3 regions of the Bradyrhizobium sp. Arg237L genome follow, and region 3 is predicted to be linked to each of the others. Evidence: riboswitches for the same ligand, from Rfam matches in the RefSeq annotation. Region 3 holds a riboswitch; each other region holds the start of a gene.
What was found. Region 3 has a riboswitch for cobalamin ahead of OZ411_RS23100 (TonB-dependent receptor). Riboswitches for the same ligand answer to the same signal wherever they lie in the genome.

Region 1 (10,576 bases), on a different contig from region 3:
GCCGCAGCCGACGCCCAGATCGTCCCGGCCGCAAAGGCCAAGCCGGCAGCGCCGGCGCCCGCCGAGAAGTCCGAGCCGAAGCTTGAGACGCCTGCCGACATCATCAATGCCCGCGGCTTCTGGGGCGACGATCTACCGGCAGCGAAACAGGCAACCGCCGCGCAGATCGCAGCCTTCAAGGCACGCGAGGCGGTCGGTGCCACCGATCCGCAGGCCACTGCCAGCGTGTCGGAGAATTTCAACAAAGCGCTCGCCTATGCCCCGGCGAACTCGTCGGTTGACCGTAGCAATGTCGTTGCCGCCTCCGCGCCGGTCCCACGCAGCGTCCGTCCGAGCCGCAATGCCGGCGCCGCCGCAACCGAGATCAACACCGTGGTCGCCAAGGGCGCGCAAGGTCAGGGCAGCGTGATCTCGACCTCGACCCGTATCTCCGCCGCCAAGGGCAACGATCTCTGGATGCGCGTGGTGATGCTGGCGCCGAGCGCGAGCAACGCCATGCTGACCACCGTGCTCGGCGATACCGACATGACCATGATGCGCGCCCATTTCGTCAAGCCGCAGGCCGGGATCAACATGACCTTCTCAAACGATCCGATGATGGGCATGAGCTGCGACAGCTTCACCGGCTCCGCCACCGCAACGCTTCCGACGACCTCCTTCGTCGTCCGCACCGCCGCGCTGCGCTGATTCGCCTCCCCAAATTCAGTGTCGTCCCGCGAAAACGGGAATCCGCCGCTGTCTGACATCGAAACGGAATCCTTTCCGTCATTGCGAGCGAAGCGAAGCAATCCATGCCACCACTTGCGGAGACATGGATTGCTTCGTCGCGTTGCTCCTCGCAATGACGGCGGTGTCTCGGGTCGCGCTTCGCTTGCCCGGGACGACAGGGGTGTCGTTATCCGGCTAGCGCCTCAGATCATCCCCAGCGCTTGCATGTAGGTCTCGATGATCGTCTCCTGTTCCTGGCGCTCGTTCGGATCCTGCTTGCGCAGGCGCACGATCGTGCGCAGGGCTTTGACGTCGTATCCGTTGCCCTTGCTCTCGGCATAGACGTCGCGGATGTCGTCCGAGATCGCCTTTTTCTCTTCTTCCAGCCGCTCGATGCGTTCGATGATGGCCTTGAGCTGGTCTTTTGCGAATCGGGTCGCGGGTTCTTCTTTGACGGCAGCGGAGGTGGCCATCGGGTACTCCTGAAATGGAACTGGTGTTGAGGCGTCCTGAGCGGTATGCGCTCCTCACGCATCGCGTGTCGGAAATGACCCTCAAGTTTGGGACGCCTCCCGTCAAGGAAACGTCGCGCTCATCCACAGCGCGCCCACAAGAGATGCGGGAGAAGTCCGTGATTCCCGGTACAGGCCCGTAGCCCGGATGGAGCGCAGCGTAATCCGGGAATCTTGGTGTGCGCGCGGCAAAGACCCCGGATTGCGCTGCTCTCCATCCGGGCTACAGGCCTCGCCTCAATGCCCGGGATGCGCCTTCTTCATCGTGGCCAGTTGCTCCGGCGTCGCCGTGCCCTGGTATTTTGCCTTCCACTCTTCATAGGGCATGCCGTAGACGGCCTCGCGGCTCTCATCCTTGCTGATCGCGATACCCTTGGCGTCGGCCTCTTCCTTCATCCAGTTGGAGAGGCAATTCCGGCAGAATCCGGCGAGGTTCATCAGGTCGATATTCTGGACGTCGGTGCGGTCCTGCAGATGCTGCACCAGGCGCCGGAACACGGCGGCTTCCAGCTCGGTCCTGGTCCTGTCGTCAATGGTCATGGCCGTCATCCCGGTTTGTGATTCCCAGCATATTGATATCAGGTGGGATTCGTCACAGATTTTGCCACATCGCTGCGCAAAACAGCATGAAATCGGGTGGGATCGGCGGTTTTCGATGGCAGAAGTCCGCCTGCCTTCCGTTGACAGGCGCCACCGAGCCACGCGAAATCGTCAATGATTCGGTGTAGCTTCGCCTCATGATCGTACTGGATTCCCTTCCCCTCCCCCCTCGTCTGCTTGCCGGTCTTCTGCCCATGCTGGCGCTTGTGGCGGCGTGCCTGTGGACCAGCCCCGCGGCGGCCGATTTCCGGCTCTGCAACAATACCGCCAGCCGGGTCGGCATCGCGCTCGGCTACAAGGACGCGGAGGGCTGGACCACCGAGGGTTGGTGGAACATCTCCTCGCGCTCCTGCGAGACCTTGCTGCGGGGCAATCTGGTCGCGCGCTATTATTACATCTACGCGCTGGACTATGACCGCGGCGGCGAATGGTCGGGCCAGGCCTTCATGTGCTCGCGCGACAAGGAGTTCACCATTCGCGGCACCGAGAATTGCCTGGCGCGCGGCTATGACCGCACTGGCTTCTTCGAGGTCGATACCGGGGAGCAACGGGCGTGGACCGTACAACTGACGGAAGCCAACGAGCAGCCGGCGCAGAAGGTGCCGGGAATGCCGGGCGGGGTCGCACCGGGGACTCCCCCAGTGCCAGGCCTGCCCAATCCACCGGGCGGAACGCCTCCAGGCGCGTCTGGTCTACCTCCAGCCGCACCGCCCGGAAGCAAGCAATGAGAAGACTACGTCGGATCAAGATCCTCGCGACCTTGGGTCCCGCCTCCTCCGACAGCGCAATGATCCGCAAGCTGTTCGAGGCCGGCGCCGACCTCTTTCGCATCAACATGAGCCACACCCCGCATGACAAGATGCGGGACCTTGTGAAGACCATCCGCAATGTCGAGTCCAGCTACGGCCGGCCGATCGGCATCCTGGTCGACCTGCAGGGGCCCAAGCTCCGGCTCGGCGCCTTTGCCGAGGGCTCAGTGCAGCTCAACAACGGCCAGAGCTTCGTGCTCGATTCCGACAAGACGCCGGGCGACAGCACCCGCGTCAACCTCCCGCATCCGGAGATCCTGGCGGCACTGCGGCCCGGCCACGCGCTATTGCTCGATGACGGCAAGGTGCGGCTGATTGCGGAAGAGACCTCGCCCGACCGCGCGGTGACGCGCGTGGTGATCGGCGGCAAGATGTCGGACCGCAAGGGCGTCAGCCTCCCCGACACCGACCTGCCGGTGTCGGCGATGACGCCGAAGGACCGCGCCGATCTCGAGGCCGCGCTGACGACGGGCATCGACTGGATCGCACTGTCCTTCGTGCAGCGCGCCGAGGACGTCCACGAGGCCAAGAAGATGATCCGCGGCCGCGCCGCAGTAATGGCGAAGATCGAGAAGCCGCAGGCGATCGACCGGCTGGCCGACATCATCGAGGCATCCGATGCGCTGATGGTCGCGCGCGGTGATCTCGGCGTCGAGCTGCCGCTGGAGCGCGTGCCGAGCCTGCAGAAGCAGATGACGCGGATGGCGCGCCGCGCCGGCAAGCCGGTGGTGGTCGCGACCCAGATGCTGGAATCGATGATCCAGGCGCCGGTGCCGACCCGCGCCGAGGTCTCTGACGTCGCCACCGCCGTCTATGAGGGCGCGGACGCGATCATGCTCTCGGCGGAATCGGCTGCCGGCAAATATCCGGTGGAAGCGGTCACCACCATGAACCGCATCGGCGAGGAAGTGGAACGCGACCCGACCTATCGCGGCGTGCTCACCGCGCAGCGCGCCGAGCCGGAGCAGACGGTGGGCGATGCGATCGCGGATGCCGCGCGCCAGATCGCCGAGACGCTCGACCTCTCGGCGATCATCTGCTGGACCTCGTCAGGCTCGACCGCAATCCGCGTCGCGCGCGAACGGCCCAAGGTGCCGGTCGTTGCGATCACGCCGAACCTGGCGACGGGCCGCAAGCTCTCGGTCGTGTGGGGCGTGCATTGTGTCGTCGCCGAGGACGCGCGCGACCAGGACGACATGGTCGACCGCGCCAACTCCATCGCGTTCAGGGATGGCTTTGCCCGCGCAGGCCAGCGCGTGATCATCGTCGCCGGCGTCCCCCTCGGCATCCCCGGCACCACCAACATGGTCCGAATCGCCTCCGTCGCGCCCCAAAGCGACACGGAGAAGTGACGGGCGTTCGTACGGCGCATAACCTCGTAGGGTGGGCAAAGCGCAGCGTGCCCACCATTCCGGAACGCAACTGTCGACAGATGGTGGGCACGCTTCGCTTTGCCCACCCTACTTCGCTCTTGGCGCCTACGCCCCCACCAGCGCCTTCGCGGGCGTGGTGGCCTGCACCACGAGGCCGCGGGCGCGGGCGTCCATGACGCCGACGGCGCGCAATGCGAGCAGCGTCACCGTTTGCACGGCGTCGCGCAGCTTGGCGGGATCGTCGAGATTGTCGGGCGCGAGCGGGCCGACCAGCGACTCATGCAGCGCGCCGAGCAGCGCGGTGGCGGCGAGCGCGGTGTCCTGCGCCGGCAGGTGGCCGGCGCGTACCGCGGCATCGATTCGAGTGGCGATTTCGCCGGCGATCTCGCGCCGGCTGGCAAGCCGCGAGGCGGTGACATCGACATCGACAGGCTCGGCCAGGATGCCCCAGGCGAGCTTACGCTGCGACAACACATGGACGGCAACCGTGGTGACCGCGGCGGCCAGCGCCGAGGACGGCCCCGGCGCGGCATCGGCCGCCCGGCGAATCGCGGCGAGTTCGTCGCGCGAAACCTCGGCGATCAGCTCGGAGATCAGGTCGGCCTTGGACGGGAAATAACGGTAGACGGTTCCCGCCGCGACATGGGCGCGGACCGCGACGGGCGCGATCTGCACCGCGGCCATGCCGCCATCCGCCGCCGCTTCGCGCGCCGCCGCCAGAATGGCGCTGCGCCGGGCGGCCAGCCGCTTTACCACTTGATGGGTTCGCCGATAGACCATGGCGCGGTTCCCGTCCCCAGGCTCTCGCCGGCTCGGGATCGGCCGAACGAGACTTCACTATTTTGGGCGATCGAGCGCGGATCGCTACAAAAGATGAACACCTATTCATGGCGTCTGGCAAGACGGATTTGTGCCGTCTGGAATGCACAAAAAGAAGGGGTCCCACCGCCGGACCTTGGTTACTCCCAGCTTAACGCGCCGCCGTTCTGGTATTCGATCACGCGGGTCTCGAAGAAATTCTTCTCTTTCTTCAGGTCCATCGCCTCCGACATCCAGGGAAAGGGATTGTCGGCTTCATCGAATACCGGCGCGAGCCCGAGTTGGGCGCAACGGCGATTGGCGATGAAGTGCATGTAGGTTTCGCAGAGTGCCGCGTTCAATCCGAGAAAGCCGCGCGGCATGGTGTCCCGCCCATAGGCTGCTTCGAGCTCGGCCGCCGTCCGCACCATCTCGCGAATCTCCTCCTGGAACGCCTTCGTCCAAAGATGCGGATTCTCGATTCGGATCTGGTTGATGACATCGATGCCGAAGTTCAGGTGGATGGATTCATCGCGCAGGATGTACTGATACTGCTCGGCGATCCCGACCATTTTGTTGCGCCGGCCGAGCGAGAGGATCTGCGCGAAGCCGGTGTAGAACCACATGCCTTCGAAGATGACGTAGAAGGCGACGAGGTCGCGCAGGAACGCCTGGTCGGCTTCCGGCGTCCCGGTCCTGAAATCGGGATCGTCCAGATGCTGTGTATGCTTCAGCGCCCACGCCGCCTTGTCCGTGATCGAGGGCACCTCGCGGTACATGTTGAACAGCTCGCCTTCATCGAGCCCCAGGCTCTCGACGATGTACTGGAAGGTGTGGGTGTGCACGGCCTCCTCGAAGGCCTGCCGCAACAGATATTGCCGGCATTCCGGATTGGTCAGATGGCGATAGATCGCGAGCACGATGTTGTTCGCGACGAGGCTTTCGGACGCCGCGAAGAAGCCGAGATTGCGCTTGATCGCGCGGCGCTCGTCCTCAGTCAGGCCGTCGCGCGATTTCCACAGCGCGATGTCGGCCTGCATCGAGACTTCCGTTGGCATCCAGTGGTTGTTGCAGGCGGCAAGATATTTCTCCCACGCCCATTTGTATTTCAGCGGCAGCAACTGATTGACGTCGGCGCGGCAGTTGATCATCCGCTTGTCGTCGACCGAGACACGGCCGCCATGGCGATCGATGGCGCCGAGGCCGGTCTGGTTGCCGGCTGCGGTGACGTTCATGACGGGGATGGCCGCGTAGCGCGCGGGCGCGGCGGGCTCTGACCAGTCGAGCATGGTGTTGTTCCTTATTCCGCTGCTCACTGGCAGGCTTCGCATTCGGGATTGTCGATCGAGCACGCGATGGCGCCGGACAAGTCCGGGGCGGTGGACATCGCCGGGGCAACTGTAACGGCGTTGAGCTTGCCGTCGGTGCCCTTCAGCGTCGACTTCTCGACATGGGTGGCGCTGCGCGAGCGCAGGTAATAGGTCGTCTTCAGGCCGCGCTGCCAGGCCACGCGATACAGCGCATCGAGCTTCTTGCCGGAGGGGTTGGCGATATAGAGGTTGAGCGACTGCGACTGGTCGATCCACTTTTGCCGCCGCGCCGCCGCCTCGATCAGCCAGGCGCTGTCGATCTCGAACGCGGTCGCGTAGAGCGCCTTGACATCATCGGGGATGCGGTCGATCGCACCGAGACTGCCATCGAAATATTTGAGGTCGCTGACCATCACCTCGTCCCACAGCCCGCGCGCCTTGAGATCGCGGACCAGGAAGGCGTTCACGACCGTGAAGTCGCCGGACATGTTGGATTTGACATAGAGATTCTGGTAGGCGGGCTCGATCGACTGCGCCACGCCGCAGATGTTGGAGATGGTTGCCGTCGGCGCGATCGCCATCACGTTGGAATTGCGCATGCCGACCGTCTTGACGCGCTCGCGCAAGCCCTCCCAGTCCAGCGTGCGCGAGCGGTCCATCGCGACTTCACCGCGCGCTTCGGCAAGCAGCTCGATCGAATCGATCGGCAGGATGCCCTGGCTCCACAGCGATCCCTCGAACGACGGATAACGGCCGCGCTCGGCGGCGAGATCGACGGAAGCCGAGATCGCGTGATAGGCGATCGCCTCCATGCTGGTGTCGGCGAAGGTGACCGCCGCCTCGGACGCAAGCGGGATACGAAGCACATGCAGCGCATCCTGAAATCCCATCAACCCGAGGCCGACCGGCCGGTGCCGCAGGTTGGAGCGCCGTGCCTCGGGGATGGTGTAGAAATTGATGTCGATGACATTGTCGAGCATCCGCATCGCCGTCGCGACCGTCCGCTTCAGCCTGACCGAGTCGAGCCCGCGCTCGCCGATATGGTTGAGCAGGTTGATCGAACCGAGATTGCAGACCGCGGTCTCCTCGTCCGAAGTGTTGAGCGTGATCTCGGTGCAGAGATTGGAGGAATGGATCACGCCGACGTGGCGCTGCGGCGAACGCAAATTGCAGGGGTCCTTGAAGGTGATCCAGGGATGCCCGGTTTCGAATAGCATGGTCAGCATCTTGCGCCATAGATCGACCGCGCGGATCTTCTTGGATACGCGCATCTCGCCGCGCGCGGCCTTGTCTTCGTAGGACGCGTAGCGCTCGGCAAAAGCCTTGCCGTAGAGATCATGCAGATCGGGCGTCTCGTCCGGCGAGAACAGCGTCCATGCGCCATCGGCCTCGACGCGCTGCATGAAGAGATCGGGCACCCAGTTCGCAGTGTTCATGTCATGGGTGCGGCGGCGATCGTCGCCCGTGTTCTTGCGCAGGTCGAGAAACTCCTCGACATCGATGTGCCAGGTCTCGAGATAGGCGCAGACCGCGCCTTTGCGTTTTCCACCCTGGTTGACGGCGATCGCGGTGTCGTTGGCAACTTTAAGGAACGGCACCACGCCCTGGCTCTCGCCATTGGTGCCCTTGATGTGCGCGCCAAGCCCACGCACGCGGGTCCAGTCATTACCGAGGCCGCCGGAATATTTGGCAAGCAGCGCGTTGTCCTTGATCGACTTGAAGATGCCGTCGAGATCATCAGGAACAGTGGTGAGAAAGCAGGACGACAGTTGCGGCCGCAGCGTGCCGGAATTGAACAGCGTCGGCGTCGACGCCATGAAGTCGAAGGAGGACAGGAGATTGTAGAACTCGATCGCGCGTGCCTCGCGGTCGATCTCGCGCAATGCCAGACCCATGGCGACACGCATGAAGAAGGCCTGCGGCAATTCGATCCGGTCGCCGCGGACATGCAGGAAATAGCGATCATAAAGCGTCTGCAAGCCGAGGAACTGGAACGCGAGATCGCGCTCCGGCTTCAGCGCCGCGGCGAGCTTGTTCAGGTCGAAGCGGGCGAGCTCGGGGTCGAGCAATTCGGCGCGGATGCCGGCCTTGATATAGACCGGGAAGTATTCGCCATAACGCACGGCCATGTCCGCCTGCGACGCAGTGGTTGGTGTGCCCTGCACGAAGGACAGCACTTCGGTGCGGAGCTTGTCGAGCAGCAGGCGCGCGCTGACATAGGCGTAATTCGGCTCCTGCTCAACCAGCGTGCGCGCCGCCATCACGCTGGCGAGCGCGAGTTCATCCTGGCTGATGCCGTCATACAGATTGCGCTGGATTTCTGCCACCACAGGCGCGGCGTCGACGCCGTCGAGCCCGGCGCAGGCTTCGCCGACGATCATCGCCAGCCGCGCATGGTCGAGCGGCACTTTGGTGCCATCCGCGAGCGTCACATGGATGATCGGCCCGCTCGGTGCCTTCACAGATTTCGCGGCCTGCTGCTCGGCGCGCTGCCGCGCCCGCTCCTCGCGATAAAGCACGTAGGCCCGCGCCACCTTGTGATGGCCGCTGCGCATCAGCGCCAATTCGACCTGGTCCTGGATGTCTTCGATATGAAAGGTGCGGCCCTCGCTCATCCGGCGCGACAGCGCGCCGACGACTTCCGCGGTCAATTCCTCGACCGCCTCGTGCACGCGGCGCGACGCTGCCGCCGTATGACCCTCGACCGCGAGGAAGGCCTTGGTCATTGCCACCGAGATCTTGCCGGCATCGAATTGCGACACCGTGCCGTTGCGGCGGATCACCTGCATCGGCAGCCGCGCTTCCGGCGCCGCGATCGCTTCGGGGCGCAGGTGGATGAGAGGCGCGACTGCTGCTTCGCGATCGAGAGAGAGTGACATCTTGCAGACCCCGTGATGTTTGTTGGGGCCGGATGCCGGAGGCGACGCTGCGTGATGATGCCGGCGGCGCACCGACATGAGCCTGCAAGCGACCGCCGGGACACCCCGCCCGTGGACGTTCTTTTGCTGTCGCGGCAGGTCTCCTGGCTCGCAGGTCGGCGTTACTCCCCGTCTTCCCAATGCGATGCCGCATCAGTGACGTCTAAAGTCGGGAGCAACTCACTGCTTACAGTTGCGGGGGCAGCGCCGGATTCTCGCGATAAATGCGCGATCACTGGCTTCCCTCTTAGCCACCATTCCTTGCGTCATGATGGACCGTGACAGCTACATCTGGTGCGATTTGGGGAATGGTGTCAATGGGACGTATGGGCGAAGCGCAGAAATTTCGGCCCATGCCGTCGATGCTGTGAACAACCGGCGCCACGCGCACGTGATGTCATCCGAGTTGACGTTCGCGCGATCTTGCCGGTAAGTGAACGCGTCGTGGTTCTTCGGAGAGATCTTTTTTCCGGAGCTAAGAGGGAAGCCGGTGTGAAGCCGGAGCTGCCCCCGCAACTGTAAGCGGCGAGCCGCGGTCCACAATTGCCACTGAAGCCTGCAAAGCTTCGGGAAGGCCGGACCGCAGCAACGACCCGCGAGCCAGGAGACCTGCCTCGACAACATACACGTCCTCGGGCGGGGTGTCCCGGTGGTGCGGTTGCGATTCCGTGCACACCTCGCGCAGGGAATCCAGACGTGTCACTACGGCCTTTGCCCCCAACTCATGGGGTTAAGCCAATGTCTTCCACTTCACTTGCTGTTGCATCTCTCGGAACGCCGCGGATCGGTCCGCGCCGTGAACTGAAATTCGCGCTGGAACGCTTTTGGTCCGGCGCATCGGACGAAAAGACGCTGATCGAAACCGGCATCGGGCTCCGTGCGACCAATTGGGCGCGGCAGAAGAAGCTCGGTATCACCGTGATCCCGTCGAACGATTTTTCGTTCTACGATCAGGTGCTCGACACCTGCGCGATGGTCGGCGCGATCCCGGAAACCTATGGCTGGACCGGCGGCGCAGTGCCGCTTGCGACCTATTTCGCGATGGCACGCGGCACCAAGGCCGACGCGCATGACGAGGCCTGCGGACATGGCCATCACACGCACGGCGTGGCGGCGCTCGAAATGACGAAATGGTTCGACACCAACTATCATTACATAGTGCCGGAGCTTCGCAAGAACCAGTATTTTGCGCTCGCCTCGCGCAAGCCGATCGAAGAGTATGAGGAGGCGAAGGCACTGGGTTATCAGACGCGCCCCGTGCTGATCGGCCCGGTCACGTTCCTGAAACTGGCCAAGTCCAAGGACGCGCATTTCGACACGCTGTCGCTGCTCGACCGGCTCTTGCCGGTCTACATCGAAGTGTTGCGCGAGCTCGCTGCCCGCGGCGCGGAATGGGTGCAGATCGACGAGCCCTGTCTCGCAACTGATCTGGACGCCGCCGCTCAGCAAGCCCTACGGCGCGCCTATTCCGGAATCGCCAAAGCAGTGCCGGACATCAGGATCATGCTGGCGACCTACTTCGGCGGGCTCGGCGGCAATCGTGCGGTC
Region 2 (10,576 bases), on a different contig from region 3:
GACGGACACCCAAGTATGCATCCATACCGATACGCTCAACGAATCCGGCTTTGTCGACGATTCGATCGAAGCGTTTGAGGGGCGGACGGTCCATTCGTTCCATACCGAAGGGTCCGGCGGCGGCCATGCGCCTGATATCATCAAGATCGCCGGCCTTCCCAACGTCCTGCCATCTTCGACCAACCCCACGCTCCCCTACGGCATCAATTCGCAGGCGGAGCTGTATGACATGATCATGGTGTGTCACCACCTCAGCCCGGACATCCCGTCCGATGTGGCATTCACCGAAAGCCGCATCCGCGCCGAGACCATCGCGGCGGAAAACGTCCTCCAGGATCTCGGCGTGATCTCGATGTTTTCGAGCGATTCGCAGGCCATGGGACGCATCGGCGAATGCTGGCTGCGTTGTATCCAAACCGCCGATGCGATGAAGACCGGGCGCGGCAAGCTGCCGGAGGACGCGCCGGGCAACGATAATTTCCGAGTGCTGCGCTACGTGGCAAAGATCACGATCAACCCAGCGATCACGCACGGTATTGCCGACGTGCTGGGCTCGGTCGAGGTGGGCAAGATCGCCGACCTCGTCCTGTGGGAGCCCGCGTTCTTCGGTGCAAAGCCCAAGATCGTCATCAAGAACGGCTTCATTAGCTGGGCAGTGATGGGCGACCCAAACGCGTCGCTGCCGACCCCGCAGCCCACCTACTATCGGCCCATGTTCGGTGCCTACGGTGATGCGTTGCCGGCCAACTGCATCACATTCGTCTCCGGCGCCGCGCATGCTGCCGGGATCAAGGAGCGGCTGGGGCTCCGCCGACAGGTGATGCCGGTGAGAAATGTGCGCAAGATCGGCAAGCGCGACATGGTTCGAAATACCGGCACGCCTAAAATTGAGGTCAGTCCGGAAACCTTCGCCGTGACCGTCGACGGAAAGCACGCGACCGTGCAGCCTTTGACGACGGTCTCGCTAAATCAGAAGTATTTTTTCAGTTGAGGAATGCGCGATGATCCTCATCAAAACCGTTCTGGGCAATATCGGCGATCCCGAATGGGCTGGGCGGCTGTCTGGCGCCGATATAGATCTGATCGAGATCGACCAGTGGGAGGCGCAGAAGACCCGCTTCCGCAAGACGACCACAAAAGGCGCGGAGGTTGCAGTCTCTATCGACCGCGGCACACACATCCACGATGGGGACGTGCTGCTCTGGAATGCCCAGGCGCTCTCGGCACTCGTCGCTCGAATCGAGCTGCGTGACGTGATGATCGTGCACCTCGACGGTCTAACGAGCCTCGCGCCCGAGATGGCAATGCGCACATGCGTCGAACTGGGCCATGCCATGGGCAACCAGCATTGGCCGGCATTGGTCAAGGACAACCGCGTCTATGTCCCGCTGACGGTCGATCGCAAGGTGATGACGTCCGTCATGAATACCCACCGTTTTGACGGAATCCGATACGAATTCGTAGCCGGACGAGAGGTCGTTCCCTACCTCGCTCCGCATGAATCCCGTCGGCTTTTCGGTGGCGCGGAAGGGCCAGTGCATTCACACACGCACGAGAGCTATGCCGGCGTCGAGGCGGAGACCGGACGCGCGTACGGACATCCGCCGACGCATGCCCACTCCCATCCGGGAGCCGCCGCTCACGGACAAACATCGCCGGCAACGGCCGGTTCTGCGCGTGACCACCGAGAATGACCGTGTCGATGCGTCGAGGAGCGCCGCTTTTCTCTCGCGGATGCTGCAGTTTGGTGACTCGATGTTCCCCATCGGCGGCTTCTCGTTTTCTTCCGGCCTGGAATCCGCCGTTCAGGAGGGCGTCGTCACCAACGCGGCTACACTTCGAGCGTTCGCGCGCACCGCGGTAGAGCAGGCGGCGCGCGGTGACTGCATCGCGCTGATCGCCGCGCATCGCGCCGCAACTGCCGGAGAGGTCGACACCCTCGCCCGAATCGATGCGCAGGTATACGCGCGCAAGCTTTCCGACGAAGCGCGAGCAATGTCGGTTCGCATGGGCAAGAAGTTCACGGAGATGGGGGTCGAGGTGGTGGGTGCGCCGCTGCTTTACAGATGGCGTGAATGCATAGCGACGTCCGTTACTCCCGGGTGTTATCCCATCGCATTGGCGATTAATTTCGCCGTACAGAATCTACCTGCCTACCAAGCGTTTGTCGTGCACCAGTATGGCGTTGCCACAACGATCCTCGGCGCGGCCTTGCGACTGATGAAGGTCAGCCACATCGAGACGCAGAAAATTCTCTACGAGCTCACCGGGCAATTAGACGAGATGTACGCGACCGCCGCGGCGGCGCGACTGTCGGACATGGCAGGCTTTGCGCCTTTGACGGAAATTCTGGCCGCCGTCCACACCAGAGCGCATGTGCGCCTGTTCATGAACTGACGTTGAATGGAGCTTGGAATGTCGAAGAATATCACGCGCATCGGCATTGGAGGCCCGGTCGGGTCAGGCAAGACCGCGATCGTGGAAGCCATTACACCGCGCTTGCTGGATCTCGGCATCAAGGTGCTCATCATTACCAATGATGTGGTGACGACCGAAGACGCCAAGCACGTTCAGCGTACCCTCAAGGGCGTTCTGCTCCAGGAACGCATCCTCGGCGTGGAGACCGGTGCCTGCCCTCATACCGCGGTGCGCGAAGACCCAAGCATGAACCTCGCCGCGGTCGAGGATATGGAACGGCGCTTTCCGGATAGCGACGTCGTGCTGATCGAAAGCGGAGGTGATAATCTGACGCTGACCTTCTCGCCGGCGTTGGTGGACTATTTCATATATGTGATCGACGTCGCCGCGGGCGACAAGATCCCGCGCAAGAACGGACCCGGGATCACGTATTCCGACATCCTGGTCATCAACAAGACCGATCTTGCACCCTATGTCGGGGCCAGCCTTGAGGTGATGAAACAGGACTCACAGATGATGCGCGGCAGAAAGCCGTTCCTGTTCACGAACTGCAAGACGGGGGAAGGCATTCCGGAGTTGGTTGCGCTGATCGAACGAGAGTTTCTGTTCGATATCAATCCGCGGGCACGGCGGCCAGCATGATACCGGCGGCCTTCCCTCCCTGGGCCCGCGCCGAAGCGCTCGGCGCATCGATGCCGGAATTCGCTCCGTTCCAGGATGAACCGCCGCAGATGAGGAGTGGCAGTGTCGGCAAGACAGGTCTCCTACGTCTCGGCTTCGAGCACCGCTCCGGCCAAACGATCCTGGCGAACTTGCAGCGGCACGCGCCGTACATGGTGCAGCGCGCGCTGCATTGCGATGAAGAGATGCCTGATATGGCCTGCGTGTTCCTAATCACCACCACGGGCTGCGTGCTGCAGGGAGACAGGCTCGCTCTTGATATCACCCTTGGTCCGCGCGCACAGGCACACCTCACCTCGCAATCGGCAACCAAGATTCACGCGATGGACGCCAACTATGCGGCGCAGAGCCAGACTATCACGCTTGCCGATGACGCATACCTGGAGTTTCTTCCGGATCCCGTGATCCCGCACCGGCACTCGCGGTTTCTCAGCGACACACAGATCTGCGTGGCGCCGTCGGCCACACTGCTGTTTTCGGAAATCATTCAACCCGGCCGCAAGCACCATCGTCCGGACGGGTGCTTCGGAGCAACCGTATTGTCGATATCAACGTCGGCCACGCGGCCCGATGGTCGCCCCTTGTTCGCAGAGAAGCTGGTGATCGAGCCGCGCCGATATCTGATGCGGCAGACTGGCGTGATGAACTCCTTTGATGTGTTCGCCAACGTGATCCTGTGCGCACCCAAGGACAAGGCAGAACGCATCCACGAGCGTGCGGAAGCCGATGTGAGCCTCGCGGAAGGCGTGGCGTTCGGCGCCTGTCATCTGCCCAATGATGCCGGCCTGATCTTCAAGGTGCTGGGCCGTGAAACCGCGCAGGTGAAAGCCAAAGTACGGGAGTTCTGGGGACTGGTACGCAAGGAGGTCATCGGCGCAGCGCTACCTCCGCCTTATCTATGGCGATAGGGATCGACGGCGCCAACAGATGATCTCCAACAGCCGGTGCCGACACGTTCAAGGAGGCTGCAATGGAAACGATCTTGGCAAAGTGGGAACACCTCTCCGCATCGTCAGGTGCATTGCGGTTCTTGGACATCAATTTGCGCAGCATCGGACAAGTTATGTTTCAGAACAACCCGCTGACCGGGATTCTCTTTCTGGCCGCGATCGCCTGGGGTTCATACGCGGCCGGCGTACCCCGAGTGGCAATTGCGGGGATCGTCGCGGTCGTCGTGGCAAACCTAACGGCGCAATGGCTTCACGTCGATAACGAGCCGCTCTATTCCGGGCTCTATGGATACAACGCCGTCCTTGTCGGACTCGCGTTGGCGACATTTTTATCGCCGAGCGCGCTCATGTGGGTGTATGTGGTGCTGGGAGCGTCGGTTTCGGTCATCGTGATGCTCGGGACTGCCAACGCCGTCAAGCCCTGGGGTGTATCCAGCCTCACATTTCCATTCGTGCTGACGACGTGGCTCCTCTTGTTGGCTACGTATGGTTTTTCCGGTCTCGTGGGGACTGCGCTGCCGTCCGGCAACGTCATCACCGCCTTTCAACCCTATGAGGCCAGCCCGCTCAAGCTCATCGACCTCTTCCAGGGCGTGCTTCAAAGCATCTCACAGGTCTTCCTGAAGGCGAGTGCTGTGGCGGCCCTGCTGCTGCTCGCTGGCCTGGCCGTGAACTCATTGACTGCCGCCGCGTTCGCTCTCGCCGGCGCGATACTGGCAGTCCTGGTGGCCCATCTTTTCGGCGCTGAAAGCGACCTGATCACTGGCGGGCTTCTCGGCTTCAGCCCGGTACTGACCGCGATCGCGCTGGGTACCGTGTTCTACCGACCGAGCTGGCGAGTCGCGATCTACGCCATGCTGGGCACGCTGTTCACCGTCATCGCACAAGCGGCGCTGAACGTTGCGTTGACGCCGTTCGCCATCCCCGCGCTGACCGCGCCTTTTGTGCTCGTCACATGGATCTTCCTTCTTCCGCGCCAATGCTTCGAGCCGACTGCGGCTGGCGCTGGCGATGTCGTGAAAGCGCGTACAACCTAGATCAGCACTTTTGGGAGAGCCTGCATGGGCGACCGGAGTTTGGCAGTGCGCGCGGACAAGCACCAACGTCATCGAATCGCAGATCTCAAGTCGTTGCTGAGGGAGGCCTGAGCCATGGGACTCATTGGGATATTGCTTGGTTTAGCCCTGCTCATGTGGCTCGCGTACCGTGGAGTGAGTGTTCTGCTGGTCTCTCCGCTGGCGGCGCTCATCGCGGCCGTATTCTCGGGCGAACCGCTGCTCGCGCACTGGACGCAGACGTTCATGGCCGGAGCGGCGCGGTTCGTCGCGCAGTGGTTCCCCATGTTTCTGCTAGGCGGGTTGTTCGGAAAGCTTATGGGCGACAGCGGTTCGATCAGCTCCATCGCGCAGTATTTGACCAACAAGTTGGGAGCCAGCCGCGCGATGCTCGCGGTGGTGATCGCCTCGGCTATTGTGACCTACGGCGGCGTGAGTGTGTTCGTCGCATTTTTTGTGCTGGCGCCCATGGCTCACGAGATGTTCCGGGCCGCGAACATCCCGCGCCGCTTGTTGCCGGCAACCGTCGGCCTCGGTGCATTCACGTTCACCATGTCAGTGATGCCGGGAACCCCCTCGGTCAACAACGCCATTCCGATGCCGTACTTCGGCACCACCACCTTCGCCGCCCCCGGGCTGAGTATCATCGCATCCGCTATCATCTTCGCCTTCGGCATGTGGTGGCTCGGCCGGGCCGAGGCTGCCGCGCGCAAGGCTGGCGAAGGTTACGGAGGCGAGGCGGATACCACTCCTGTCGTTGACGAGATGGTTCGCGAGCAAGCGGCGCCGGCGGCCGACTTCGACCCGGCCGAGTTGCCGCACGGCAAGCAGGCCGAGAATGTGCCTCCCTTCGCCCTGGCCGTACTGCCCCTCATCGTCGTTATCCTCACGAATTTCTTGATGTCGCTTGTCGTATTCCCGCGCCTCGATTTTTCGTTCCTGTCCGAGCCCGAGTGGGGCGGTACTACGATCGGGGCCGTGTCCGGCGTCTGGTCAGTTGTCGTGGCTCTCGCGGCGGCAAACTTGACGGTCCTTCTCATCAACCTCCGACGTTTGCCATCCTTGCGCGAAAGTCTCGACGCCGGGGCGAATTCTGCAGCCTTGCCGATGTTGATGATCGCTAGTCTTGTCGGATTCGGCGCAGTGGTTGCCGCGTTGCCGGCATTTGCGACGGTTCGCGATGCGGTATTCTCGATTTCCGGAGGACCGCTGGTCTCATTGGCTGTCTCTATGAATGTGCTGGCGGGGCTGACCGGTACTGCTTCTGGCGGTATGGCAATTGTGCTCAATGCATTTGGCGACGACTTCTTGCGTCTTGGCACGGAGCATCACATCGATACCGAATTGATGCATCGCATAACAACGATGAGCGCGGGCACTCTCGACGCCCTCCCCCACAACGGCACGGTGTTGCTGCTATTGCAAATCAGTGGTCTGACTCACCGTGAAAGCTATCTCGACATGGTGATGACCGTGATCGTCAGTTGCATTATCGCACTTGTTGCCGTCTTGATACTGGGTTCGGTTTTTGGATCGTTTTGACGGCTGAGATTACCGCTAACTTGGCCGATCGAGCTGGCCCGGGCCGATCAGCGCAGGCTCATGCACCTCGCGCATCGCGGATTGCCTGAGCGACTTTCGTCGCCTGCGACACTCGTCCGATTCGCGCGCCTGTGACGATCTTTCTTCGGCGCGTGCTCAAGCGCGGCACCTTGCCTTCATTGGCGGTGGATCCGGCGGAGGGATAGGGAACAAAGCTCGCGGCTCGCAGCGCGAGAGCCTTTCGAGCCGCTTCGACATTGGCGGTCCGAGCTGCCAGGTTGTGAAGACGCCTGAGCTCGCCGTTTACCCGCTTCAGTGCTGCGGCAAAGACCTGCTTGCGTTGCGAAGGGCGCTCGGCGGTTCCAGGGAAGTTCGCGCCGCGAGCCTGACCTTTTCCGCGCGTCTCTCGCCGCTTTTGTCGGCCGAGCGTTCGCTCCTTATCGCGCATCTTGCGCAAGCGGGATCGCATGTCCGCAAGATCGGTCGGCTCGACGTCATAGATGGCGGGATGATGCGTGAGGCGGATCGTCTCGTATTCGTCGTGGCTGAGGAGGCTGCGTTCGAGTTTGCATGGGAGCGACATTTCCTGTTCCTCCGTTGAATCTGTCGATGCTCACGTCAGCAGAATCATCCAGGTCTAGCGCCGCGTGTGGGTGACATGTCATGCTCGCATAAGGCTGCAGGATTGGCCATCTGCCGTCCTTTCGCCTGTCAGCAACTTTCTGTGTTCGTCATTCAGGTCGCCGCTATCAGCGATCTGGAAAAATGCTGTTGGGTTCTGATCGTTATCGATTTGAGTTTTGCTCCGCCTTGTGCTTCTTTGCGCACGTCATCGGTGCCCTTTGTAGGGTGAAACGGGAACGCGGTGCGGGAATCTTCCCCAATGCCGCGGCTGCCCCCGCAACTGTAAGCGGATATTTTTCGCGATCCGGATGCCACTGGACCTGCCGGGCAGGTTTGGGAAGGCGGATCGCGAGACGACCGCGAGCCAGGAGACCGGCCGTTGACGAGTATCAACTCGTTCGACGGTGGGTCGGCGGAAGGGCATTTATGAGCTTGCGGCGTTTTCTTGCCGGGTGTGCGGCCGTTGTCGCATGCAGTCACACTGGCGCGATGGCCCAATCGGGTCCCGAACAGCTTCCTGCTGTTGTCATCAATCCGGAGGTCCGGTCCAAACCTCCCACGAGGAACAGGCAAAGGTCTTCAACGACTGGTCCTGCGCGCCCAGCGCCCAGTACCGAAGCCGCTCCGGCAACTCCCGAAGTCGTTGTCACCCCCGACCGTACGCTGGAGCCGGCGAGCCGTACCGGAAGCTCGGTTAGCGTGGTCACGCACGAAGTGCTCGCGACCAGCAATCCGACCTCGCTCGTCGACGCGCTGCGGACGGTGCCCGGGCTCGATATCACCGAAAGCGGCGGGCCAGGCGCAACGACCAATGTGCGCTTGCGCGGCGCGAATACCGGTCAGACGCTGGTCATGATCGATGGCATCAGGGTCAACGATCCGACCGCCGCCAGTGGCGATTTCGATTTCGCGATGTTCGCCCCGAGCGCGATCGAGCGGATCGAGGTGCTGAAAGGCCCGCAGAGCGCACTCTACGGATCGGACGCGATGGGCGGCGTCGTCAACATCATCACCAAGAAGGGCTCCGGTCCGGCACAGCTCGACGTCAGCACCGAGGGAGGAAGCTACGGCACGGCGAGCAGCAGCGCATCGCTGACCGGAACCTCGGGGCCGTGGTCCTACGCATTCACGGGAAACGGGCAGCACAGCAACGGCTTTTCACGCTACGGCTATCGCATCCCCGCGCTCGAAGCCAAGTATGGTCCCCTCGAGCGCGACGGCTTCGACCGCGTCGGCGGCTCAGCACGCGTCGGCTACGACGCCGGCGAAGGCGTGCGCCTGGAGACGGGCATGCTGGCCTCGTTCACGCGGTCCGCCTACGACCAAGCCAGCGGAACGTTCCCGGACACGCCGTCGAGCGCGACGCGCCTTCTCGAGCAGGTCTGGGGACGCGCCTCATTCGACACGTTCGGTGGCATCCTCACCCATAGCGTGAGCGCGTTTGAAACGCACATCGATCGCTCGTTCGACGACGTCACCTACAAGACCAACAAGCTGCCGCAGAACACGACCTCCATCCTCTCCAATTTCGTCGGCGACAGCACAGGCCTGGAATATCAGGGCAACCTGAAGGTCGGCCCGCTCGGATCGCTCATCATCGGATCGCGCGTCCAGCATGAAACGGCGAGCACCTCCACCACCAACCTGCTGCCGATTCCCGGCGCGCCGACGCCACAGCTCGCCGGGACACAGGACACGAATTCAGTCTTCGCACTGTGGCAACTGCCGATCGGCGAGCGGCTCAACATCACGATGGGCGGCCGGGTTGACGACGTCGTTGACGTCGCACGGTTCGAGACATGGCGAGCCACCGCGGCGTACACGATCGCGGAGACCGGCACCAAGCTGCATGCGAGCGCCGGGACAGGCGCCAAGGCGCCAACGCTCTATCAACTGTATGCGCCGACTTACGGCAATTCCGCGCTCAGCCCCGAGGAGAGCTTCGGCTGCGACGCCGGCATCGACCAAAGCCTGTTCGGAGGCCGCGTCGTGGTTTCGCTGACCGGCTTCGGCAACCGGTTCAGCAACCTGATCGACTTTGTGACCGATGCGGCGCATCCGCTCGGGCACTACGTCAACGTCTCGCGCGCCGAAACCGACGGACTGGAGCTCGGGGTCAACGTCGATATCCTGCCGGGCTACCTGAAATTCAACGCCGCCTATACCTATCTGCAGGCCAAGGATCTTTCGACCGGCCTGACGCTGGCGCGCCGGCCGGAAAACCTGGCGAGATTCTCGTTCCCGATCACACCGATCAAGGATTGGCTGATCGAGCCGCGCGTGCTCGCGGTGTCGAAACGCTACAGCGGTTCAAACGAGACGCAGCCACTGGACCCTTACGTCCGCGTCGACCTCTATACCGAATACAAGATCGATGAGACCTGGAAGGTGTACTTGCGCGGCGAGAACATTTTCAACGAGCACTATCAGGAAGTGTACAACTACGGCACGACCGGGCCTGCGGCTTACGCCGGGTTCAGTGCCCACTGGTGAAACGGATGTGATGATGAGCGCGCGGGATGCGCTATCCGATCGAGCGAAACGCGCTAGCCAGGCGATCGAGACCATCGTCCGACGCAAGGCCAAATCGCAGCCATTCGCGTGCCCAGTCGAAGCTGCGGCACCAGATGTGGCGTCGTGCCAGTTCGGTGTGCAAGTTCGGGGCATCGGGATGGGAGGCAAGGCGAAAGAGCGTGGTCCCTCCGACAAGCTGAAGGCCGGCCTCTGTAAGGACATGATCCAGCTTGCTCGACTGGCGAGCGAGCTTCACGCGCGTCTCGTCGGCCCAGGATCGATCCCGCAAGGCGGCCGTGCCCAGGTGGAGCGCCGGGCCGGAGACTGGCCATGGACCCAGCGCCGCCGAGATACGTTCAACGATGTCGCGTCGGCCGATCACGAAGCCAAGGCGAAGCCCCGCGAGCCCATAGAACTTGCCGAAGGAACGCAGCACGAGGATGGGAAGGTCGGCGCTCATTCTGGCCGCACTGATGGCGGGATCGACATCGGCAAAGGCCTCGTCGATAACCAGCCAGCCTCCGCGGCGGTCGAGCCGCTCGGCAACGTGCCGAAACGCCCCGCCATCGGCGATACGTCCATCCGGATTGTTGGGGTTGACGACGACCGCGTGAATGGCGCGTTCAGGCAGCGCGGAGAGATCATTCACTGCGAGAATCTCCCTGCCTCCGCTGCTCCACGCCGCCGAATGCTCGCCATAGGTCGGACTGACGATCGCAACCGCTCCGGGACCTGCGAGATACGGGATCCATTGAATGAGCGTCTGGGTGCCGGTGGCGGCCGCGATATCCG
Region 3 (10,576 bases):
GCGAGAACTCATGTCCATGAACAGCACGCTCGCCCAACCTCGCGAAGGCATCAATCCTGCGCGATTAAAGGCGGCCCTGGCCTCCTGGCGCGCCGAGATCGGCGTCGGCATCGCGCTGGCGGCACTCATCATCTACTTCTCGGCGACGGCTTCGAATTTCCTGACCGTAGCCAACTTCGCGACGCTCCTCACCCAGACTTCGGTCGTCGCGATGATCGCGGTCGGGATGACGATGGTGATCATCGCAGGCGAGATCGACCTGTCGGTGGGAGCAACCGTCGGCCTTGCCGGAACCGTGATGTCGCTCCTGGTCGTGAAACTCGGCTGGTCGCTCGTGACCGCAAGCGCACTCGCAGTCGGCATTGCAGTCCTCATCGGCGCCTTCATCGGGGCGCTGCGCGTGATCTGGGCGATCCCGTCGTTCATCACAACGCTGGGGCTGCTGTCGGCGCTGCGCGGCGTCGCGTTCTACGTGAGCGACGGCCTCACCATCGGGCCGATGCCGAAGGCGCTCGACGGTCTATGGTACGGCTCCGTTCTCGGCCTGCCCACACCGGTTGTTCTCATGGCCGGCACGATCGGAGTTGGTTGGCTCTTGCTGTCGCAACTGCGCTTCGGGCGCCACCTCTATGCCGTCGGCGGCAACCCGATCACAGCCTCGCGCTACGGCGTGCCCGTGCGAGGCATCCGCATTGCCGTGTTCATCATTGTCCAGGTGCTCGCGGCGATCGGCGGCATCATGCTGGTCTCGCGGCTGAACTCGGGCAGCGCCACCGTCGGCGAGCACATCGAACTCGACGTGATCGCCGCGGTCATCGTCGGCGGAACAAGCCTGAATGGCGGGTATGGTCGCCTTATCGGCACTGTGCTCGGCGTCATGTTCGTCGCCGTGCTGCGCAACGGCATGGTTCTCGCCGGCATCGACCCCATCGTGTTCCTGATCGCCCAGGGCCTCGTCATCATCCTCGCCGTCTGGTGGAGCATGCTCCGCCGGCAGCGCACACGTGCGGACGGATTCGCATGAGCAAAGCTCCACTTGCCTCGAAGTTGATTACCTTGGCGGAAGCCGCCGGACGCGTTCCCGACGGTTGCCGGCTCGCTCTCGGCGGCTTCGCCGTCTATCAGAAACCGATGGCCTTCGTGCGCGAGTTGATCCGCCAGGGCCGGCGTGACCTGACGATCATCGGATCCGCCCACTCCTTCGATGTCGACATGCTGGCAGGCGCCGGCTGCTTGAAGAAGGTGGAAACGTCTTATGTGGGGCTGGAGAAGCACGGCCTGGCACGCAACTATCGCCGCGCGGTGGAAGGCGGACGCCTCAAAGTCGTGGACTATCCCGAGATGGCCTGCTGGGACCGCTTCCGCGCCAACCAGGATGGCTTCGACTTCTGGCCGGCCAAGTTTCTGGGCGGCAATGATGTCGTCACCTACAACGACGAGATCAAGGAATTCCCTTGCCCCATCACCGGCCGCAGGCTGCACGCTTTCCCGGCTGCAAATCCCGATGTGGTGGTGATCCACGCCATCGCGGCTGACGAGCAGGGCAACATCGTAACGCCGGCGCGGCGGCTGCTGCCGCAAAGCGGCGACGTGCTCATGGCCCGCTCTTGCGAGCATGTCATCGTGACGGCGGAAAAGATCGTAGCAAAATCCTTCATCAAGCGGCACGCCCGTTTCGTCGAGCTGCCCTCCTATCGGATCAGCGCCGTGGTGGAGGTCCCATGGGGCGCGCATCCGACGCCTACGCTGGGGCGATATCTGGCTGACGATACCCACCTCGATGCCTATGTGGCGGCCTCTGCAAGCAACGGCACCTTCGCCGCCTACCTTGATGATTGGGTCCGCCAGCCGGCAGACCATTTCGCTTATCTGGACAAGCTCGGCGCCGCCCAACTTTCCCGTCTCACCGATCTCGGAAGCCTTGCATGACCGCGCCCGCCACCCTCAACGAAACGCTCGCCGTCGCACTGGCGCATAGCTTTGCCGATCGCGAGGTCGGCTTCACGGGTCTCCTCACGGGCGCCGCGGCGGCCCTGTTCGGGACCGGCATCCCGCTTGCGGCCATGGAGCTCGCCAAGCGCATGCATGCGCCGAACCTGACCATCCTGCTCGCCGGCTGCTACCATAACCCGGACTTCAGCGAGATCGACCGGCTGCCCGACTCGGAGCACAGCGCGATGCTGCGCGACCTGCCGTGCGAGTCCCAGATGGTCGACTATCCGGGCCAGTTCGTGCTCAAACGCGGCGATGTAAGCTTCGGATTCAGCAGTGCAGTGCAGGTGGACCGCGTCGGCAACATCAACAGTGTTTGCGTCGGCCCGCACGACCGGCCCAAGGTTCGCCTCGTCGGCCCCATCCTGCAGCCCGAGCACATGACGCTGTTCCGCCGCGAATATGTGATGATGCCACACCATGACCGGCGCAACTTCGTCGAGAAGGTCGATTACGTCTCCGGCGTCGGCTACCCGGGAGGGCTCGACGGGCGCAGGAAGCTCAGCCTTGATTGGGGCGGCCCCTGCATGGTCGTCACCCCCAAATGTCTTTTCGACTTCGACCGCGAGGCCGGGCACATGAAGGTCCGCTCGATCCACTGCGGTGTCAGCCGGCAGGAGCTGCGGGACGCCACCGGATTCGACCTCGGCGACCTTTCATCGATTCCCGAAACCGAGGCGCCGACAGCAGAAGAGTTGCACATCCTCCGCCGCGACGTGGATCCGCGCGGTGTCCTGATGCCGGCCCAATGACAGGATTGACTTCGGCTCAGACACCCCCGTAGATCACGAGTGACGGTTCCCCTCGACGGGGATCAAAAGGGAACGTGGTGCGGGACTTCTCCCCTAAGCCACGGCTGCCCCCGCAACTGTAAGCGGCGAATCTTTCGTCATACGCCACTGGGAGCCTCGGTCCTGGGAAGGCGACGAAAGGTTAGGACCCGCAAGCCAGGAGACCTGCCGTCAGCCGTGGTCACACGCGAAAATGTCGGTCGGGGAGTACAGACATTGCTTTCGCCCAGCGTGCCATAGGCACGTTCGAGCGAGACCTCGTTCGCTGTGACGTGCCACTGACGTCATACCGAGGCCTGCTCGTGCTCTCTATCGTTACTATCCCAAGGCAGCGTGATGCTGCCCGGCTCGCTTTCAGATATTTCCTCCCGGTTCTGCTGCTCGAGTCTTGTTCGGCGAAGGCCCAGCAGCCCGATCCGCCCCATGTCTTACCTCCGGTGAGCGTTACCCAGCCGCAAAAGCCTGCGGCAAAGCGTCTCAATCATCAGCGTTCAACTTCCGCAGCGCGACCTGCGCGATCTCAGTCGAGCCGGAGCGCAGCGGCACGCAGTGCCGCGCCCTCGATCGCAACATCCGACACGCCATCGCCGACGCTGAGCCTGAACAAGCAGAACGCGAGTGGCAGCCGCCTCAACCTCACTCCACTGCAAACGCCCGCCAGCGTCGAAACGATCACCTCGCAGACCATCGCAGAACGCGGCCAGCATAGTGTCACGGACGCGGTCACCCAGAACGCAGTGGGCTTTACCGCAAGCCCGGCCCCCGGTAATGGCGGCCTCTCGTTCAGCACACGCGGCTTCACCGGAAGCAATTCGGTGATGACGCTTTATGACGGCACTCGCCTCTATGTTGGTGCCGGAACCGTGACCTTTCCATTCGATACGTGGTCGGCGGATCGCATCGAGATCATGCGCGGGCCAGCCTCCGTTCTGTACGGGGAAGGCGCGATTGGCGGGATCATCAATGTGATCCCCAAAAAACCGGTCACGACGCCCTACAACGATGCCGAGATGTCGCTCGATACCAATACGACGCGACGCATTGCGGTGGATAGCGGCGGCCCGATCAATCCGAACGTATCCTATCGCGTCAATGCCGTCGGCAACATGTCGAACGGTTGGGTTGACCGCGACGAGACATCGAATGTTGCCCTCTCCGCCGCAGTGCGGGTCCAGGCCGCCGAAAACCTCGCTTTCACACTCTCGAACGACTACGGCAATCGAAGCCCCTCGCGCTATTTCGGCACACCGCTGATCAACGGCGCAATCGACGACGCGTTGCGGTTCAAGAACTACAACGTGCTCGACAGCGCGATCCGCTATCAGGATAACTGGAGCCAGTTCAAGACCGAGTGGGACGCGGCGGACGGAGTCAAGGTCCAGAACACACTCTACTACCTGACCAGCCGTCGGCACTGGCGTGATGTCGAGAATTATAGTTGGAATCCTACGACACAGTTGATCAACCGAACCAGCTACATCGAGATCTTCCACGACCAGGCTCAGGTCGGCAACCGGATGGACGCAACGTTTCGTGGCCATCTGCTGGGCTTCGCCAACGAGTTCGTTGCGGGTTTCGACGTCAACCGGGTGGATTTTACCCACACCAACAATTCGCCCTATGGCGGCGCGTCTTCGGTTAGCCCCTATGCTGGCGACATGGGGTCGTTTGCGGTCACGACGACGCGAACCACGCCCGGCTACAATGCGATCGTCAATCAATACGCATTGTTTGCCGAGGACCGGCTGTCGCTAACCGATCAGCTCTCCGTTGTCAGCGGCATCAGGTTCGACCGACCGGATGTCGACCGCACCGATTACAGGACACCAACGAATAATTTCGATATCTCGCTGTCGGGTACGAGCTGGCGAACCGGAGTGGTCTACACCCCGGTCTCGAACCTCGCATTTTACGGACAGTATGCGACAGCCGTCGATCCCGTCACCAATCTCATCTCGCTGTCGGCCACGCCGAAAAGCTTCCAGCTTGCCACGGGCAAGCAAAGCGAGATCGGAATCAAGCAATCGTTCTGGGGCGGTCGTGGTGAATGGACGCTGGCAGGTTACCAAATCGTCAAGAACAACCTGCTGGTCCCAGATCCCAACAATCCCGCCGGCCTAGCGTTGCAAGTCGGCCAGCAATCCTCGCGCGGGATCGAAGCGTCGATCGGACTAGCGCTAGACGATGGCTGGCGTGTCGATGCCAATCTCGCGGTGCTGCAGGCCAGGTACGACAACTTCAGCCAGGTGGTAGGCGGCAAACTCGTCAGCTACGCCGGCAACGTTCCTCTCAACGTGCCGCAGCAGGTATCGAACGTCTGGGTGACCTGGGATTTCGCGCCGGACTGGTCCGTCTATGGCGGTGTGCAGATCGTGGGGCAAACCTTTTCCGACAACGCCAATACCCAGCTTCGGCCCGCCTACACCGTGGTCAACAGCGGACTACGCTGGAAGCCTGACGAGCAAACAGCGGTCGCGCTTCGTATCTACAATCTCTTCGACACCGTCTACGCCACGTCCGCGCCTTCCGGGCAATGGCTGCTCGGCATGCCGCGCACGGCAGAAGTGTCCATCAACGTGAAGTTTTGATCATGCGTCGCGCCATAATCCGGCGAGGACGGCGGTGGCTTTACATCACCCATCGCTGGGTCGGCATCGCGACCTGTTTGCTGTTTGCGATGTGGTTCGTCTCGGGCATCGTCAACAATTTCTCAGAACTTGATGGCGACGTTGACTTTGACGGCGTGCAAACTGGCATCAGTGGCGATCCGGCCAGTGTAGAGCAGGGCCAGGCTCATGTCTTGCCGCATCAACGTGTCGAGACCCGCCTCCACAAGCAAGGCATCTCTCGCTATGGGAACGCTGGTGATGGCGAATGGCGTGGGGCTGGCGGCGAACGACATCGATGCGGCAGACGTCACGCTATCATAGGCATGCTGCCATCCGAGCGCGCCGCGAGCCGTGGTCAGCCAGGGCCCTGGTGCAGGGATCGGAGCCTGCGCACGAAGACCGAGGGTCGTGAACGTTGCCGAGGTGTCGTTGGCGGCCACGGTCAGAGCCGCCGGTCCCCCGGTTTCTCTGAAGCCGTCGCTGCGGATGCGGACATAAGCGAGATCCGCGAAGGCCTCGGTGGTCATCCAGCCGGTCTGCAGGCGATGTGCAGCTTCGCCAAAGATCTGGGCCGTGCCGGCGCTGTAGTTCGCCTTGGCGATGTCGCCGAAGCCGAGGAAAGCGACCATTCGTGTCGTCGAAATGCCGTGATGCGAGTAGGCGGCCCCCGTGCGGAGCACGATGTCGCCGATCTGGCCACCGCCATAAGCTGCGATGTGGAATGTGTCGATCGTGCCGGATGAGAGGCGAGCATCGACACGCGCGTCCGTCCTCCCGCCGCCAGTTGCAACGCCAAATCGCCAGATGTGATCGAGCGTAACATCGACACCGCCGACGGCGCCGCCGGTGGCCGAACGAAGCGTCGCGGCATTGCCGTCGCCGTTCAGCCGCGTCCAGTTGCCGTAGCCCTGAACCCATGTGGAATAGACCGGCGCGATGACAGGAGGCTGGGCTTTGACCGGCCATTGGGGGCCGGCCTTGGCGTTGCGCGCTTTCTTTGCATAAGACACCGCGGCATCGTCCTCACCCGCCAGCGCGATCGATTGTTGTCCGGCTGGCTCTTGCACGGTGTCCTGCCGCTGCCGGCCAAGAATGGCGTCGCGCAACAGCGCACTCTCGTCCACCATTAGCGAATGCAGGCTGGGATAGACTTCGCCCGACACGCTGTCGAACGCGGCGCGCGCCTGGTCCGGCGTCAGCAGAAGCGCTGCGCCGACCATCGGATTGTTCATGCCGAGGAGTTCAAGCCCGCGTCCCGCCGAGATCTGGTTCGGCGTGCTGCCGATGCCGGCGAAATCGACGCTATTGCGCACCAGCGTGAGGTACACGTTGTTAGCGTCGTAGGCGAGCGACGGATCAAGAAACGCGAAATTCGAGCTGGCTCCGCTGAAGGCGCCGGTGCGGCCGCCGGTCGTAGTCAGGATCGTGTATTGCGTATTCGGAGCATAGTTGCCGGGGCTCGCAAAGACGCGCACGGTGCCGCCGTCGAGGGTGGCGGTATGGCCGGCCCCCGTAATCTGGAGCGCGCCACTGCTCGAAGGGGTGACGCCAACGGTGAAGAACGCGCCCATCTGATGGATGTAATTGCCGTCGAATGCCAGCGTGCCGCTGTCAACCCGCACGTTGCCGCCACTGGCATTCGTGACGTTGCCGACAACCTTTCCGTTGCCCGTGAGCGCGCCGCCGCTTTGCACGTTGACGACAGGGCTATTGAGCTGCCCGTTCACTCGAAGCATGCCCGCTTGCGCGGTCGTGCTCGTGGAGAACGTGCCCGAGCCGCTCAGCGTCCAGTCGACGCCGCTCATTGCCAGCGTTTCGAAATTTTGAAACCTCGCGATGTTTTCGGTGCCGGTCCCTTCCAGGATCAGATTGTCGGCGCCGCTGCCGCCCACGACATTGCCGTTGAGCGCGGAGCCCGTCTGCAAGCGCAAGGTATGCGTCGCGCCGGCGGGGCTGCCGCCAGCAAGCGCGAAGTTGATAGCATTGACCCCGCCCGTGATGGTGCCGCTGTTGGTCACCTCGGCCGCAGCGTTATTTCGAATCAGAATACCGTTCGAATCCGCCGCCGAGCCGCTTCCCAGGTTTTCGATAGTGCCGCTGTTGACGACCGTACCGCCGCCCCAGATTTCGGCAGCGGATCCGCGCGACGACCTTATCGTGCCCGCATTGCTAAAGGACGTGAACGCAGCGCTGGCACTCGCATAAACGCCGTTAAAATCGCCGTGGATGACGCCGGTGCCGGTATTTGTGAAAGCCGAAGGGCCGCCCTGAATCAGCACGCCGGTGCTGTAACCGCTCGTGCGTGTGGCACTGATCGTACCGCTATTGAAGAGTGTGCGTGATGTTCCTTGCCCGATCGAGACCGCATTGAGGCCGGTCTCCGTCTTGATCGTGCCGCCGAAGTAATTGTTGACCGTCCCCCCCATCCACATGGTCACGCCCTCCCCTCCACCACCAGTGATCGTCCCGTAATTGTTCAGCGCTCCCGCGCCACCGGAGGGCAGATGGGCAACGGAATCGAAATAGCCGAAGGTAATCGCGGTCAAAGTCCCCGAGATTGTCTTCCCAGCATTGTTGGTGATGGTCCCGCCCTGCTTGAGCCCGATCGTGTTGGATCCGGACACCGTACCGTCATTTGTCAGCGACCACGGCTGCAGGGTTGCCGATATGGCCGTTCCGCCGCTGCCGACCGTGACGCCATTGGCGATATGCGCTGTCGTTCCGGAGAACGTATCGAGATCTACGCTCGGTGTGTTGGCCGTGATTTCGACATCAGCGGCGAGGACGCGATTACTTGCAACATCATGCGCAAACTGCGAGCCGATAACGGCTGCACATGCCACTGCCGCCGTCCGCACGGCATTCCAACGATCCGTCACGCCCCATCCCCAACCTGACGATTCCTGTCCAGCGCCATGTTTAGCGGCAGCGTTCCCAGCCGTATCCCCGCCAACTGGAGGGGGACATCGAGAAATCCCACTCATGTTTCGCCCCACAATGCGAGCTGCGCGAATGCTTGCGCGCGGGTTCGCGCGCCAAGTTTCTGGCGCGCGCGGTCGAGGTAATATTTGACGGTCGTGCGCGCGATGCCGAGGTCTTCGCCGATGGCGCGGTCGGACTTGCCCGCCCCCACCTTGCGCAAACATTCCAGTTCACGAGGGGTCAGCAGGTCACGCGGCCCTTGCTCGCGCTCGAAGCCACACAATTTCCGCGCACGCTCATGAGTGAGAATTGCGAGGCATCGCAAATGCGCACGCTGGACAGGTGTTGCCGTTCGCTCGCCGCCGGTCATGGTCACGAAAGCGAGTTGTCCGCCCGGACCGTGGATTGGGATCGACAATCCATCCGCCCAGCCCATCTCGGTCACTTCCTTCCAGAATGCTTCTTCCTTGGCAGAGAGCCGCCGCGCGGCTTTTGCCGTCAGCCAGGTGTAAGGACTGGATTGCCGCCGGACCTCCGTGATGGTGAAGTCGTGGGGCGCGAGATTGCGCTGCGTGTAGAGCGCAGTCCACGTCTCCGGCCAATTGCAGAAGTAGAATTCGGGCTTTGCATCGCCCCCGATCGGACGAAAGGCGCCGCAGGCCGAGGCCGAGTAGCCGTAGGCGGCGACTGAGCGGGCGAAAAGACGAGCGAGAGTGGAAACCTGGTGGCACGCCTCTATGGCATCCACGAACTCCCACCCCCCAGGTTGTGAATCTTGTTTGTCGGTCAAAAAATGCCCAGCCTCAGCCGACGAGGCGGTGAGCCTCTTCCACGAGACCGAGCCGTTGACCCCGGAACGCATGCGGGACAATCTGAGGCAGGATCAATCTCTTAAATCGTTGCGACCTATAGCTTTCGGGACAGAATGCGCAGTGGGGCGTATGCGGGCAGAAGCGGGCAAAACAGGACAGCAGCGTGGCGGAGGGGCAGAAACGGCGGCTGGAAAGCTGGAAGGAGATTGCGTCGTTCTTCAATCGGGATGAGCGCACGGTCAGGCGCTGGGAGCGCCTGCGCGGGCTTCCCGTTCACCGCATTCCGGGAGGCGAGCGCAACCTGGTCTTCGCCTACCAGGAAGAACTCGAGCGCTGGCTGGCGGGAGATGTTCGGGATCGCCGGACCGAAGCGTCTGCGGCAGCTCCTTCCGCAGATTTGGCCGTTGAGGCAACAACGGCACCTGCCTCACGCGCTGAACCAGATCAAAGAACTCCGCGTCTCTTCTTCACGGCCATATCGTCCCGCTGGCGACTTGCGGCGGTCATCGTTTTGTCATTTGCGGCACTCGGGTTTGCCGCTCTCGGCGTGCTTGACCAGCGGTCCCTGAAGCCGTCCCGCCAGATCGATCTCGTTCACTCCGGCAAGCCTCCCTACGAACCCTCGCCTGAAGCGCGGGACCTTTATTTGACAGGCGTCTACCATCTCGGCACCCGTCAATCGAACGGCCTCACGCGCGCAATTCAGTACTTCACTGAGGCCACGATCCGCGACCCGCACTATGCCGTTGCCTATGCGAAGCTTGCGGACGCCTATAATACGATCAGCCAATTCACGCTCATGCCTGCGGACGAAGCCTACCCCCGTGCCAAGGCTGCGGCCGAACGGGCCATCGCACTGGACCCTGATCTGGCTGACGCATATGCGTCGCTCGCGTTCACAGAGTTTTACTGGTCAAGGAATTTCACCCAGTCGCAGGAGCTTTTCGAGCGAGCGATCGCGCTTGATCCCTCCTCCGCTCAAACGCGTCACTGGTATGCGCTGACACTGATGCACAGCGGCAGGTTCGACATTCCCTTGCGGGAAATCACCAAGGCGCAGGAGATCAATCCAGAATCCCGCGTGATCTCGGCCAACAAGGCGCTCATTCTGTTTCACGCAGGCCGGTCCACTGACGCCGTCACGATCCTGCGGCAGCTTGCAGATGCCGAACCGAACCTTCGCGCGCCTCCCGAATATCTCGCGACGATCTATCTCAGTCAGCAGCGCTACCAGGACTTCTTGCGTGAGTATCGGACGGCTGCCGAGATGACCAAGAACAACGCGCGCATTGCAATCGCGACCGCCGCTGAAAATGGCCTACGCAGCGGCGGTGAACGAGGTCTCCTGGAAGCGATGCTCGCCGAACAGAAACGCCAATACGCCCTCGGCAGTGAACCCGTCTACAAGCTCGCGGTGAGCGCTGCACTCCTCGGCGACATTGATTTGGCC

Region 1: it holds a riboswitch for cobalamin, as region 3 does, so the genes downstream of both, OZ411_RS31740 (ribonucleoside-diphosphate reductase subunit alpha) here and OZ411_RS23100 (TonB-dependent receptor) in region 3, are expected to answer to the same signal.
Region 2: it holds a riboswitch for cobalamin, as region 3 does, so the genes downstream of both, OZ411_RS20160 (TonB-dependent receptor) here and OZ411_RS23100 (TonB-dependent receptor) in region 3, are expected to answer to the same signal.

What each region holds. Positions count from the first base shown of each region.
Region 1 is NZ_JAQMIL010000066.1:2,039-12,614, reverse strand. Features, by position in the region: gene OZ411_RS31775 (DUF882 domain-containing protein) at 1-687, shown strand, start outside; gene OZ411_RS31770 (DUF2312 domain-containing protein) at 912-1,181, opposite strand; gene OZ411_RS31765 (DUF1244 domain-containing protein) at 1,458-1,760, opposite strand; gene OZ411_RS31760 (DUF1036 domain-containing protein) at 2,015-2,548, shown strand; gene pyk (pyruvate kinase) at 2,545-3,981, shown strand; gene OZ411_RS31750 (TetR/AcrR family transcriptional regulator) at 4,108-4,782, opposite strand; gene OZ411_RS31745 (ribonucleotide-diphosphate reductase subunit beta) at 4,962-6,089, opposite strand; gene OZ411_RS31740 (ribonucleoside-diphosphate reductase subunit alpha) at 6,113-8,989, opposite strand; cobalamin riboswitch at 9,105-9,324, opposite strand; cobalamin riboswitch at 9,457-9,660, shown strand; gene metE (5-methyltetrahydropteroyltriglutamate--homocysteine S-methyltransferase) at 9,767-10,576, shown strand, end outside.
Region 2 is NZ_JAQMIL010000031.1:51,671-62,246, forward strand. Features, by position in the region: gene OZ411_RS20120 (urease subunit alpha) at 1-991, shown strand, start outside; gene ureE (urease accessory protein UreE) at 1,002-1,694, shown strand; gene OZ411_RS20130 (urease accessory protein UreF) at 1,678-2,397, shown strand; gene ureG (urease accessory protein UreG) at 2,416-3,060, shown strand; gene OZ411_RS20140 (urease accessory protein UreD) at 3,252-4,007, shown strand; gene yut (urea transporter) at 4,070-5,086, shown strand; gene OZ411_RS20150 (GntP family permease) at 5,201-6,646, shown strand; gene OZ411_RS20155 (hypothetical protein) at 6,705-7,103, opposite strand; cobalamin riboswitch at 7,463-7,666, shown strand; gene OZ411_RS20160 (TonB-dependent receptor) at 7,760-9,763, shown strand; gene cobD (threonine-phosphate decarboxylase CobD) at 9,795-10,576, opposite strand, start outside.
Region 3 is NZ_JAQMIL010000039.1:4,671-15,246, reverse strand. Features, by position in the region: gene OZ411_RS23115 (ABC transporter permease) at 11-1,024, shown strand; gene OZ411_RS23110 (CoA-transferase) at 1,021-1,929, shown strand; gene OZ411_RS23105 (hypothetical protein) at 1,926-2,744, shown strand; cobalamin riboswitch at 2,771-2,971, shown strand; gene OZ411_RS23100 (TonB-dependent receptor) at 3,221-5,371, shown strand; gene OZ411_RS23095 (autotransporter domain-containing protein) at 5,494-8,271, opposite strand; gene OZ411_RS23090 (LuxR family transcriptional regulator) at 8,373-9,062, opposite strand; gene OZ411_RS23085 (hypothetical protein) at 9,290-10,576, shown strand, end outside.